DNA from 2 places in the Streptomyces sp. NPDC107454 genome. Region 1 is predicted to be linked to the other one. Evidence: predicted binding sites of a transcription regulator. Region 1 holds the regulator's gene; the other holds the start of a gene.
What was found. Region 1 encodes HrcA, which represses chaperone genes, less so after heat shock. Its sites were predicted from a motif close to TTNGCACTCNGNNNNNCNGAGTGCNAA; they were not measured.
Positions count from the first base shown of each region.

Region 2: the regulator HrcA is predicted to act here: its motif matches at 3,012-3,038, upstream of groES (co-chaperone GroES).

Region 1 is NZ_JBVJPA010000001.1:393,295-399,362, forward strand. It holds gene hemW (radical SAM family heme chaperone HemW) at 1-575, opposite strand, end outside; gene ACZ69M_RS01675 (DUF3097 domain-containing protein) at 693-1,496, opposite strand; gene ACZ69M_RS01680 (MBL fold metallo-hydrolase) at 1,528-2,328, opposite strand; gene hrcA (heat-inducible transcriptional repressor HrcA) at 2,555-3,577, shown strand; gene dnaJ (molecular chaperone DnaJ) at 3,578-4,714, shown strand; gene ACZ69M_RS01695 (nitronate monooxygenase) at 4,826-5,914, shown strand; gene ACZ69M_RS01700 (16S rRNA (uracil(1498)-N(3))-methyltransferase) at 5,911-6,068, shown strand, end outside.
Region 2 is NZ_JBVJPA010000006.1:319,180-325,247, reverse strand. It holds gene ACZ69M_RS17220 (ester cyclase) at 1-679, shown strand, start outside; gene groL (chaperonin GroEL) at 801-2,429, opposite strand; gene groES (co-chaperone GroES) at 2,559-2,867, opposite strand; gene ACZ69M_RS17205 (polysaccharide deacetylase family protein) at 3,182-3,961, opposite strand; gene ACZ69M_RS17200 (polysaccharide deacetylase family protein) at 3,958-4,887, opposite strand; gene ACZ69M_RS17195 (THUMP-like domain-containing protein) at 4,998-6,068, shown strand, end outside.

The DNA of each region.
Region 1 (6,068 bases):
ACATGCTCGAACCCGACCGCTCGCGCCTCCGCGACACACGCCTCGGGCCGGCCGGGGGTGTGCGTACGGTCGAGCACCTTGAGGACGTGCTGCCGGGCACTTTGCATGCCGAAGGAGATCCGGTTGAACCCTCCGGTCCTGAGCGTCTCCAGATACCGCGGATCAACCGACTCCGGGTTCGCCTCCGTCGTGATCTCCGCGTCGTCCGCGAGCCCGAACTCGTCCCGGATCGCCCCCAGCATCCGTACGAGGTCGTCGGCGGCCAGCAACGTGGGCGTACCGCCGCCGACGAACACCGTACGAAGGGGGCGCGGGTCGTCGCCGAGGACCTTGCGGGCGAGCCGGACCTCGTCGATCAGCGTGTCCGCGTAGTTGTCGCGGGAGGCGAGCACGCCTCCGGTGCCCCGCAGCTCGGTCGCCGTGTAGGTGTTGAAGTCGCAGTAGCCGCAGCGGGTCGCGCAGTACGGCACGTGGAGGTAGAAACCGAGGGGTCGCTCGGCGGCTCCGGCCAGGGCGTGCGCGGGCAGCGCCCCGTCGTCGGGGACGGGCTCACCGTCGGGGAGTGCGGAAGGCATGCCTTCCATTGTCCCGTACCCGGCCGCGTACCCCTTTCCGGCCACTCACCTGCACTTTCTCTCTCCCTCGTCGGCGGAGCCCCAGGGATGGGGCGGCGGGGGCGAGGGAACGTGTTGTCAGTGCGGGGCTGTGACGAAGTCGATGAGTTCTTCCACTCGGCCCAGGAGTTCCGGCTGCAGGTCCTTGTAGGAGTGGACGCGGGACAGGATGTGCTGCCAGGCGGCGCCGGTGTTGTCGGGCCAGCCGAGGGCGCGGCAGACGCCGGTTTTCCAGTCCTGGCCGTGGGGGACCCGGGGCCAGGACCGGATGCCCACGGAGGACGGCTTCACGGCTTCCCAGATGTCGATGTAGGGGTGGCCGAGGACCAGGGCGTGATCGCTCGTGACCGATGCCGCGATGCGGGACTCCTTGCTGCCGGGCACCAGGTGGTCGACGAGGACGCCGAGGCGGGCGTCGGGGCCGGGTGAGAAGTCCGCCACGATCGCGGGCAGGTCGTCGACGCCCTCCAGGTACTCGACCACGACGCCCTCGATGCGCAGATCGTCGCCCCAGACCCGTTCGACCAGCTCGGCGTCGTGGCGGCCCTCCACGTAGATCCGGCCGGCACGGGCGACCCGGGCCCGCGCGCCGGGGACGGCCACCGAACCGGAGGCCGTGCGGGTGGGACGGGTGGTGGTGGAGGAGGGGCGGGTGAGAGTGACCACCTGGCCCTCCAGGAGGAAGCCGCGCGGTTCCAGGGGGAACACGCGGTGCTTGCCGAAGCGGTCCTCCAGCGTCACCGTGCCCGCCTCGCAGCGGATCACCGCACCGCAGAAACCGGTACCCGGCTCCTCGACCACCAGGCCCGGCTCCGCCGGAACCTCCGGCACGGGCTTGGGCTTCTTCCACGGCGGAGTCAGGTCCGGAGAGTACTGGCGCATTCGGATGACGATAGGAGAAGCCCGGCGGCGCTCAACGCGACACGCCGGAATCCGACACGCTGGAATCCGACACGTCGAGACCCGGCGTGGCGAGACCCGGCACGCCGTAACCCGGCACACCGAAACGCTCGGCCAGCGCGTCCCGCTGGGACCGTACGAACCCGGCGTCCACGACCGCTCCGTGCCCCGGCACGTACAGCGCGTCCTCCCCGCCGAGGTCGAGCAACCTGTCGAGGGCCCCGGGCCAGCGCGACGGTACGGCGTCGGGGCCCGCCTGGGGCTCGCCGGACTCCTCGACCAGGTCGCCGCAGAACACCACCGTCGGGTCGCCCGGCACCACGACCACGAGGTCGTGGGCGGTGTGGCCCTCGCCCGTCCGCACCAGCAGGACCTCGACGCCGCCGGCCAGCTCGAGCTGCCAGGTGCCCCACACGTAGTGCCGGGGACGCACCAGGGTGTCCGCCGCGTCCTCCGCCGCCCGCGCGTCCAGCCCGCCCCGTACCGCGTCCGCGAACAGCTCCTCGCGCCCGTGCTCGTACACCTCGGCCAGGCCGCCCGCGGCGAGGACCTCCGCGCCCGCGAACGCCGCCGCGCCCAGGACATGGTCGAAGTGGGGGTGGGTGAGCGCGAGGAAGGTCACACGGCAGCCGGCGAGCGCTTGCGCCTCCCCGCGCAACCGTGCGCCCTCCGCGAGGCTCGACCCCGAGTCGATGATCAGCGCCCCGCCCTCGCCCACGACCAGTCCGACCGTGCAGTCCCAGACCGGAAGCCGCCGCCGCCCCACCCGCGGTGTCAGCTGTTCCCACCCCGCCTCTTCCCAAGTCACCTTCATACGCCGACGCTAGCGGTGAGGGCGTGGACGGTACGACATCGCGGGCAGGGACGGTGTGACATCACGGGACACGTCGGTGTACGTCGGTGCACCTTGCACAAGATCGCGGGGCCGCCCTTGCCGGGGCCGTACCCACCGGCCGTACACTGGGCCGGGGAATGCTGGCACTCGCACGCGCTGAGTGCCAGGCGAGGCGCCGAGGGGCCGAGAACTGGAGGTGTGCGCGATGCTCAGTGAACGCAGGCTCGAAGTGCTGCGCGCCATCGTCCAGGACTATGTCGGCACCGACGAGCCCGTCGCGGTCGGTTCCAAGGCGCTGACCGAGCGGCACCGGCTGGGAGTGTCCCCGGCCACCGTCCGCAACGACATGGCGGCCCTGGAGGACGAGGGATACATCGCCCAGCCGCACACCAGCGCCGGGCGGATCCCCACCGACAAGGGCTACCGGCTCTTCGTCGACAAGCTCGCCGGCGTCAAGCCGATGACCGCGCCCGAGCGGCGGGCCATTCAGAACTTCCTGGACGGCGCGGTCGACCTGGACGACGTCGTCGGGCGGACGGTGCGGCTGCTCGCGCAGCTGACCCGGCAGGTCGCCGTCGTGCAGTATCCGTCGCTGACGAGATCGACCGTGCGGCACGTGGAGCTGCTCTCCCTCGCCCCTGCCCGTGTGATGCTCGTGCTGATCACGGACACCGGGCGGGTCGAGCAGCGCATGATCGACTGCCCGGCCCCGTTCGGAGAAACGTCTCTCGCGGATCTGCGGGCCCGGCTCAACAGCAGGGTCGCGGGCCGGCGCTTCGCGGACGTCCCGCAGCTCGTGCAGGACCTCCCGGACGCGTTCGAGGCGGAGGACCGAGGTACGGTCGCGACGGTGCTCTCCACTCTTCTGGAGACGCTCGTCGAGGAGACCGAGGAGCGGCTCATGATCGGCGGGACCGCCAATCTGACGCGTTTCGGACATGACTTCCCTCTCACCATCCGGCCGGTGCTCGAAGCGCTGGAGGAGCAGGTCGTGCTTCTCAAGTTGCTTGGTGAGGCCGGGGATTCGAGCATGACCGTGCGAATCGGTCACGAGAACGCGTATGAGGGACTCAACTCCACGTCCGTGGTCTCGGTCGGCTACGGTTCGGGCGGCGAGGCAGTAGCCAAACTCGGCGTGGTCGGCCCGACCCGCATGGATTACCCGGGAACGATGGGAGCGGTACGCGCAGTGGCACGGTACGTCGGACAGATCCTGGCGGAGTCGTAAGTGGCCACGGACTACTACGCCGTACTCGGCGTGCGCCGCGACGCGTCCCAGGACGAGATCAAGAAGGCCTTCCGGCGGCTCGCACGCGAGCTGCACCCGGACGTCAATCCCGATCCGAAGACGCAGGAGCGGTTCAAGGAGATCAACGCCGCGTACGAGGTGTTGTCGGACCCGCAGAAGAAGCAGGTCTACGACCTCGGCGGCGACCCGCTGTCCCAGTCGGGCGGCGGCGGTGCGGGCGGCTTCGGCGCCGGCGGGTTCGGGAACTTCTCGGACATCATGGACGCCTTCTTCGGTACGGCGTCGCAGCGCGGTCCGCGCTCGCGTACGCGGCGTGGCCAGGACGCCATGATCCGGCTCGAGATCGAGCTGGACGAGGCGGCCTTCGGCACGACGAAGGACATCCAGGTCGACACGGCCGTCGTCTGCGCCACCTGCAACGGTGAGGGCGCGGCGCCGGGTACCTCGGCCCAGACCTGTGACATGTGTCGCGGGCGGGGTGAGGTGTCCCAGGTCACGCGGTCCTTCCTCGGGCAGGTCATGACCTCCCGGCCGTGTCCGCAGTGTCAGGGCTTCGGGACCGTCGTCCCGACTCCCTGCCCCGAGTGCGCCGGTGACGGGCGGGTCCGGTCGCGTCGCACGCTGACCGTCAAGATCCCCGCCGGCGTCGACAACGGCACGCGGATCCAGCTCGCGGGCGAGGGCGAGGTCGGGCCTGGTGGCGGTCCCGCCGGTGACCTCTACGTCGAGATCCACGAGCTGCCGCACTCCACGTTCCAGCGGCGCGGGGACGATCTGCACTGCACGGTGACCATTCCGATGACCGCGGCCTCGCTCGGCACCAAGGTGCCGCTGGAGACCCTCGACGGTCTCGAGGAGGTCGACATCCGTCCGGGCACGCAGTCCGGGCAGTCGATTCCGCTGCACGGGCGGGGTGTCACACATCTGCGGGGCGGTGGCCGCGGTGACCTCATCGTGCACGTCGAGGTGACCACGCCCACGAAGCTCGATCCCGAGCAGGAGCGGTTGCTGCGGGAGCTGGCGCAGCTGCGGGGGGAGGAGCGGCCCACGGGGCAGTTCCAGCCCGGGCAGCAGGGCTTGTTCTCGCGTCTGAAGGACGCGTTCAACGGTCGCTGACGGGTGTTCCTGGGGGCTCCGCCCCCAGGCGCTCGAGCGACCGTCCCGGTGGCCTATGCCAGGCGGAAGGCCCGATTCGGACTTGTTCGGAGGACGTGACAACATGCCGTCATGTCCACCGCACTGACCGATCTCTTCCCCCATCCGATCGTGCAGGCCCCCATGGCGGGCGGCGTCTCCGTCCCGGATCTCGCGGCCGCCGTGTCCGAGGCCGGCGGGCTCGGGTTCCTTGCGGCCGGGTACAAGACCGCCGACGGCATGTACCAGGAGATCAAGCAGTTGCGCGGGCTCACGGGCTGCCCCTTCGGGGTCAATCTGTTCATGCCGCAGCCCGAGTACGCCGACCCCGCCGCGGTCGAGGTCTACGCCCACCAGCTCGCGGGCGAGTCCTCCTGGTACGAGACCGAACTCGGTGAACCGGACAGCGGCCGTGACGACGGCTACGACGCCAAGCTCGCCGTCCTCCTGGACAACCCGGTGCCGGTGGTCTCGTTCCACTTCGGCATCCCGAGCACCGACGTCCTGGACTCCCTGCGCCGCGCCGGCACCCTCACCGTGATCACCGCGACCACCGCCGAGGAGGCGCTCGCCGTCCAGCGGGCCGGCGCCGACGCGGTCATCGTGCAGGGCGTGGAGGCGGGCGGCCACCAGGGCACCCACCGCGACAACCCGGAGACGGACGGCACGGGTATCGGGCTGCTGTCGCTGATCGCGCAGGTGCGCGAGACCGTGGACATCCCGGTCATCGCCGCCGGCGGCATCATGCGCGGCAGCCAGATCGCCGCGGTGCTCGCCGCGGGCGCGAACGCGGCGCAGCTCGGCACCGCGTTCCTCGCCACCCCGGAGTCCGGCGCCAACGCCGTGCACAAGCAGGCGCTGACCAACCCGCTGTTCGTACGGACGGAGCTGACGCGCGCGTTCTCCGGGCGGCCGGCGCGCGGCCTGGTGAACCGTTTCCTGCGCGAGCACGGCCCGTACGCGCCCGCCGCGTACCCCGAGGTCCACCACCTCACCTCCCCGCTGCGCAAGGCGGCCGCCAAGGCGGGCGACGCGCAGGGCATGGCGCTGTGGGCGGGGCAGGGGCACCGTATGGCGCGCGAGCTGCCCGCCGGGCAGCTGGTGGAGGTGCTGAGCGCGGAGCTCGAGGCGGCCAGGACAGCGTTGTCGGCCGCCGGGGAAGCGGGGGGTGAGGTCCGATGACGGCACCGGTGTTCGTGGTCGAGCACTTCGAGGCGGGCAGCGGCGGACGGTACGTGCTCGACGGCCCGGAGGGGCGCCACGCCGTCTCCGTGAAGCGGCTGCGGACCGGCGAGGACGTCGTCCTCACCGACGGGGCCGGGCGTTGGGCGGACTG
Region 2 (6,068 bases), on a different contig from region 1:
GACCAGCCGGTTCGACGAGATGAACCAGCTGATGGACACATGGGTCGAGAAGACCAGGGGCAAGCGGACCGCGACGCACAGTGTGATCGGCAAGGACCGCTCGGACGCGACCCACTTCATAGAGATCGTGGAGTTCCCCTCGTTCGAGGAGGCGATGCGGAACTCGAACCTCCCCGAGACCGACAGGGTCTTCCAGGAGATGGTGGCGCTCTGCGACGGGCTGCCGACGTTCACCGACCTGGACGTGGTGCGGGACGAGCAGTTGTTCGCGGCCAACATCCGCAGGTTCTTCGAGACGTTGGCCGGCCTGGGTGAACTGCCGCCGCTCAACGGTCTGATGGTGGAGAGCTACCACGACCACGATCCCGCCAACGAGCAGGACACCATCGGCCTCGACGCGATGCGGCGCGAGATCGAGATGTGGCGCGGCGGTTTCGACTTCACGTTCATCGTCGAGGACCAGCTCACCCAGGGCGACCGGGTCTGCACCCGGTGGGCCTGGAACGGCACCCACAAAGGCGACTTCATGGGGATCCCGGCGACCGGGAAGCAGGTCACCATGACCGGCACGACCGTCTTCCGCTGTCAGGAGGACGGGAAGATCGCCGAGGGCTGGTGGCAGTACGACCGGCTGGGGCTGTTGGCTCAGCTGGGGGCGCTGGACGCGCTGGAGCAGTAGTGCGGTGGCCGGTGGCGCGGTAGTCGGCCGTCGGCCGTCGAACAGTCGGTAGTCGGTAGTGCCGGGTACGGGAGAAGCCCCCGTTCCGTGTGGAACGGGGGCTTCTTCGGGAGTACGAGACTCAGTGGGAGTGCCCGTGGCCGTGGCCGTGACCGGCGTCGGCCTCCTCCTCGGCCGGCTTCTCGACGACCAGGGTCTCGGTCGTGAGGAGCAGGGAGGCGATGGAGGCGGCGTTCTCCAGGGCGGAGCGGGTGACCTTGACCGGGTCGATGACACCGGACTTGACCAGGTCGCCGTACTCGCCGGTGGCCGCGTTGAAGCCCTGGCCCTTGTCGAGCTCGGCGACCTTGGAGGTGATGACGTAACCCTCCAGGCCGGCGTTCTCGGCGATCCAGCGCAGCGGCTCGACGGCGGCGCGGCGGACGACCGCGACACCCGTGGCCTCGTCGCCGGTCTTGTCGAGGTTGCCCTCGAGGATCTTCACGGCGTGGACGAGCGCGGAGCCACCACCGGAGACGATGCCCTCCTCGACCGCGGCGCGGGTCGCGGAGATGGCGTCCTCCAGACGGTGCTTCTTCTCCTTGAGCTCGACCTCGGTGGCGGCGCCGACCTTGATCACGCACACGCCGCCGGCCAGCTTCGCGAGGCGCTCCTGGAGCTTCTCGCGGTCCCAGTCGGAGTCGGTGTTCTCGATTTCGGCCTTGATCTGGTTGACCCGGCCGACGACCTCCTCGGAGTTGCCGCCACCGTCGACGATGGTGGTGTCGTCCTTGGTGACGGTCACGCGGCGGGCGGTGCCCAGCACGTCCAGACCGACCTGGTCGAGCTTGAGGCCGACCTCCTCGGCGATGACCTGACCACCGGTGAGGGTGGCGATGTCGCCGAGCATGGCCTTGCGGCGGTCACCGAAGCCGGGAGCCTTCACGGCGACGGCGTTGAACGTGCCGCGGATCTTGTTCACGACCAGGGTCGACAGGGCCTCGCCCTCGACGTCCTCGGCGATGATCAGCAGCGGCCGGGAGGCGTTGGACTGGATGACCTTCTCCAGCAGCGGCAGCAGGTCCTGGATGGAGCTGATCTTGCCCTGGTGGATGAGGATGTACGGGTCGTCGAGGACGGCCTCCATACGCTCCTGGTCGGACACCATGTACGGCGACAGGTAGCCCTTGTCGAAGGCCATGCCCTCGGTGAAGTCGAGCTCCAGGCCGAAGGTGTTGGACTCCTCGACGGTGATGACACCGTCCTTGCCGACCTTGTCCATCGCCTCGGCGATGAGCTCGCCGACCTGCGGGTCCTGGGCGGACAGCGCGGCGACGGCGGCGATGTCGGACTTCTCGTCGATCGGGCGCGCGGTGGCGAGGAGCTCGTCCGAGACCGCCTTGACGGCCGCGTCGATGCCCTTCTTCAGCAGCGCCGGGGAGGCACCCGCGGCGACGTTCTTCAGGCCCTCGCGGACGAGCGCCTGGGCCAGCACGGTGGCGGTGGTCGTACCGTCACCCGCGATGTCGTTGGTCTTGGTCGCCACCTCCTTCACCAGCTGGGCGCCGAGGTTCTCGTACGGGTCGTCGAGCTCGACCTCGCGGGCGATGGTGACACCGTCGTTGGTGATGGTGGGTGCGCCGAACTTCTTGTCGATGACGACGTTGCGGCCCTTGGGGCCGATCGTCACCTTGACCGTGTCGGCAAGCTTGTTGACGCCGCGCTCGAGGGCGCGACGGGCGTCCTCGTCGAACTTCAGGATCTTCGCCATGGGAGCGATTCAGCCCTCTCGGAAAACTGGGGTGAACGAACCGCGCCCCCGACGCCCGGCTGGTTATGGTCGCGGGGGCCAGGGGCGCAGTTCACTGCAAAACTGGGTGGAACGGTGAAGCTCGGTGAACTACTTCTCGATGATCGCGAGCACGTCGCGAGCCGAGAGGACGAGGTACTCCTCGCCGTTGTACTTCACCTCGGTGCCGCCGTACTTGCTGTACAGCACGATGTCGCCGGTGCTGACGTCGAGCGGCAGGCGCTCGCCGTTCTCGAAGCGGCCCGGGCCCACGGCGAGGACGACGCCCTCCTGGGGCTTCTCCTTCGCGGTGTCCGGGATGACCAGGCCGGAAGCCGTGGTCTGCTCGGCGTCCAGCGGCTGGACCACAACACGGTCCTCGAGCGGCTTGATGGCAACCTTGGAGCTGGTGGTCGTCACGATCCGACCTCCCCCTTCGGAGATCTCACGGGGTTAACTGTCTGAGGTGGCGACCAGGTGGATCCGTCGTCGCGGGTGCCGGACCTGCCCGTCGCTATTGGCACTCTCCAGGGGGGAGTGCCAGGGCCGAGACTATGACCGCGATTAGCACTCGGTCAAGCGGAGTGCCAAAGCGTGCGGCGTGGCGCGGGGTTTTGGGCACCCGGCGTGCGTGTCGGCGCGCCCGGGGCCGGCCGCCCCCGGACCCCCGCCCGGGGCCTGAACGGCCTCGTCCTCGAACGCCGGACGGGCTGATGGACACCGGCCCGAGAGGTTCAGAGGTAGTTCTCCAGGCGCGCCGGTGTGAGGCCCTCCGCCTGGATGCGTCGCAGGAGTCTGACCGTCGCCTCCGTGAGGTTGGGCTCCTCGAAGCCGGAGAGGATGTCACCCCGTCGCAGGCGGCGGGCGTCGGGCTCCCGGCCGAGGACGACGGCCGCGACCCCGCAGTCGGCGGCGGCGCGCAGCGTGGTGGTGTCGTAGGTGCCGTAGGGCGGACGGAAGAGCCGGGGGCGGACGCCGAAGCGGGCCTTGAGCTTCTCCTGCTGGCCGCAGATCTCGGCCCGTTGCCCCGCGTACGGCAGTCCGCGCAGTGAGGCGTGGTGGAGGGTGTGGTTCTGCACGCTCGCGCCGACCGTCCGCAGCTGGGCGAAGTGCCCGTACCCCGGCCCGACGACACTGTCCGTGAGGAACATGCTGACGGGCAGCCGCAGTTCACGGACCATGTCGACGAACCGCGGATCGCGCTCGGCACCGTCGTCGTACGTCAGGAAGACCACCTTGTCGCGGGTGGGTACGCGGTCCACGACGGGGGCCAGCCCCGGCGCCGCGCCGCGGAGGGCGGGCCGGGCGGGCCGCCGCGGGGCGGCGGCGAGCGGGGTGGGCAGCCCCCAGTGCCGGTACGTCGACGGGGTCGGCCCGTTCGGCCGGGACCTGCGCACCTCCTGTGCGGCCTTCTTGCCCAGCCGTTCGATCGGGTCGACGGACTGGGCACAGCCGGTGCAGCCGGTCAGGAGCGCCGCGGTGAGCGCCCCCGCGACCAGCGCCCGCGTTCTCACAGGTAGTCCTCCAGCCGTGCCACCGCGTACCCCTTGTCGGTGACCAGCTTCAGGAAGCGGCGGATCATGTCGGGCATGGTGCCGTCCCAGTCCTCCCTGCCGCGGAAGTGGGTGAGGACGATGTCGCCGGGGTGCAGGTCGCGGTCCCAGTCGCGGTACTCCCAGTGGTCGACGAAGACCTCCTCGTCCCAGATGGGCGCGTACTTGATGCCGCAGGACTTGGCGGCACGCAGGGTGTCCCGGTTGTAGTTGCCGTAGGGCGGCCTGAAGACCTTCGGACGCTTGCCGAACTGCTTCTCCATGATGTCCTGCATGCCGCAGATCTCGTGCCGCTGCTCCTCGTACGACAGCCCCGGCAGGTAGGGGTGGGTGAGGGTGTGGTTGTTGAGGGTGACACCCCGGTCGCGCATCTTCCGGAAGTACCCGTAGTCGTCCTTGACCAGGTAGTTGCTCAGGAAGGCGGTGTAGGGGATCTTCAGGTCGCTCATCATCCTGAGGAACGCCGGGTCCTTCTCGGAGCCGTCGTCGATGGTGAGGAAGACGACCTTGTCCTTGGTGGGGACGGTCGTGAAGACCGGCGGCAGGCCGAGCTCTTCCTGATCGGTGACCTCGAAGCCGTCGCGGGGTCCGATGACCGGCTTCCTCGCCGGGGCCGGCGGTGCGGCGAGCGGGACCTTCGTGAGCCCCCAGTGCTTGGCCGCGACGGCCCGGGCGGCCTGCTGCGCGCGGAGTCTGGCGGCGTAGGAGTCGAGGGCGCGGGCCGGGGGCGCGTGCAGCGCCTGCTCGGGTCCCTCGACGGGACGGGCGCCGTTGGTGTCGTCGTCGGCGCAACCGGACGCGAGGGCGGCGACGGCGAGGACGGCCACTCCGCCCCAGACGCGCGCCCTCTTTGCATTGTTTTTGTACTTTTGTCGTACTGATCGCATGGTGTCGGATCCTCGCAGGCCACCGCCCGTCCAGGGCTCCGACACCGCGACCGGGGGCGCACCGTCCACCGACTGGCCCACACCCACCCGCGCTGACCGACAATGGGCCGGTGAACGACGTCTCCTTCGCCTCTCTCCTCACCCCCGAGGGCCACGCCCTGCTCGACGAGGTGCGCGGCACCGAACCGGCCCAGGAGCTGGCCGTCGCCACCCGGCTGCGCCGCGACCACCCGGCCGAACTGGTCTCGGCCGCACTCGGGCAGGCGCGGCTGCGGCAGCGGGCGGCGGCGAAGTTCGGCGCCGAGGACGCGGAGCGGATGTACTTCACCCCGAACGGGGTCGAGCAGTCCACGCGCACCGCGGTCGCCACCCATCGCGCGCGGCGGCTGCGGTCCCTGGGTGTGCGCTCGGTCGCCGACCTGTGCTCCGGCATCGGCGGCGACGCGATCGCGCTGGCCCGCGCCGGGATCCGCGTCCTCGCCGTCGACCGCGACCCGCTGACGGTGGCGGTGGCGCGCGCGAACGCCGAGGCGCTCGGGCTCGCCGACCTGATCGAGGTGCGCGAGGCCGATGTCACCGAGGTCGGCACGGAGGCGTACGACGCGGTCTTCGTGGACCCGGCGCGGCGCGGCGGACGCGGCCGGATCTTCGACCCGGAGGCGTACTCGCCCCCGCTCTCCTGGGCGATCGCGACGGCTCTGAAGGCCCCGCTCGCCGCCCTGAAGATCGCCCCTGGCATCCCCCACGAGGCGGTCCCCGCCGAGGCCGAGGCCGAGTGGATCTCGGACGCCGGTGATGTGAAGGAAGCGGTGCTGTGGTTCGGCACCGAGCCGGGGCTGGTGCGGGCCACCCTGCTGCCCGGCCCGCGCGAGCTGCGCGGCCGCGGCCTGCCCGACCCCGCGGTGCGAGAGGTCGGGCGCTACCTGTACGAGCCCGACGGCGCCGTCATCCGCGCCCATCTGGTGGCCGAGGTCGCCGAGGAAGTCGACGGCGGCCTGGTCGACGAGACGATCGCGTACATCACGGCGGACGAACTGCGCCCGACGCCGTACGCCGCCGCCTACGAGATCACCGACCGACTTCCCTTCAACGTGAAGAAGTTGAAGGCGCTGCTGCGGGAGCGGGGGGTCGGGGTACTGACGGTGAAGAAGCGGGGGTCGGCCGTCGAGCCGGAGGAACTC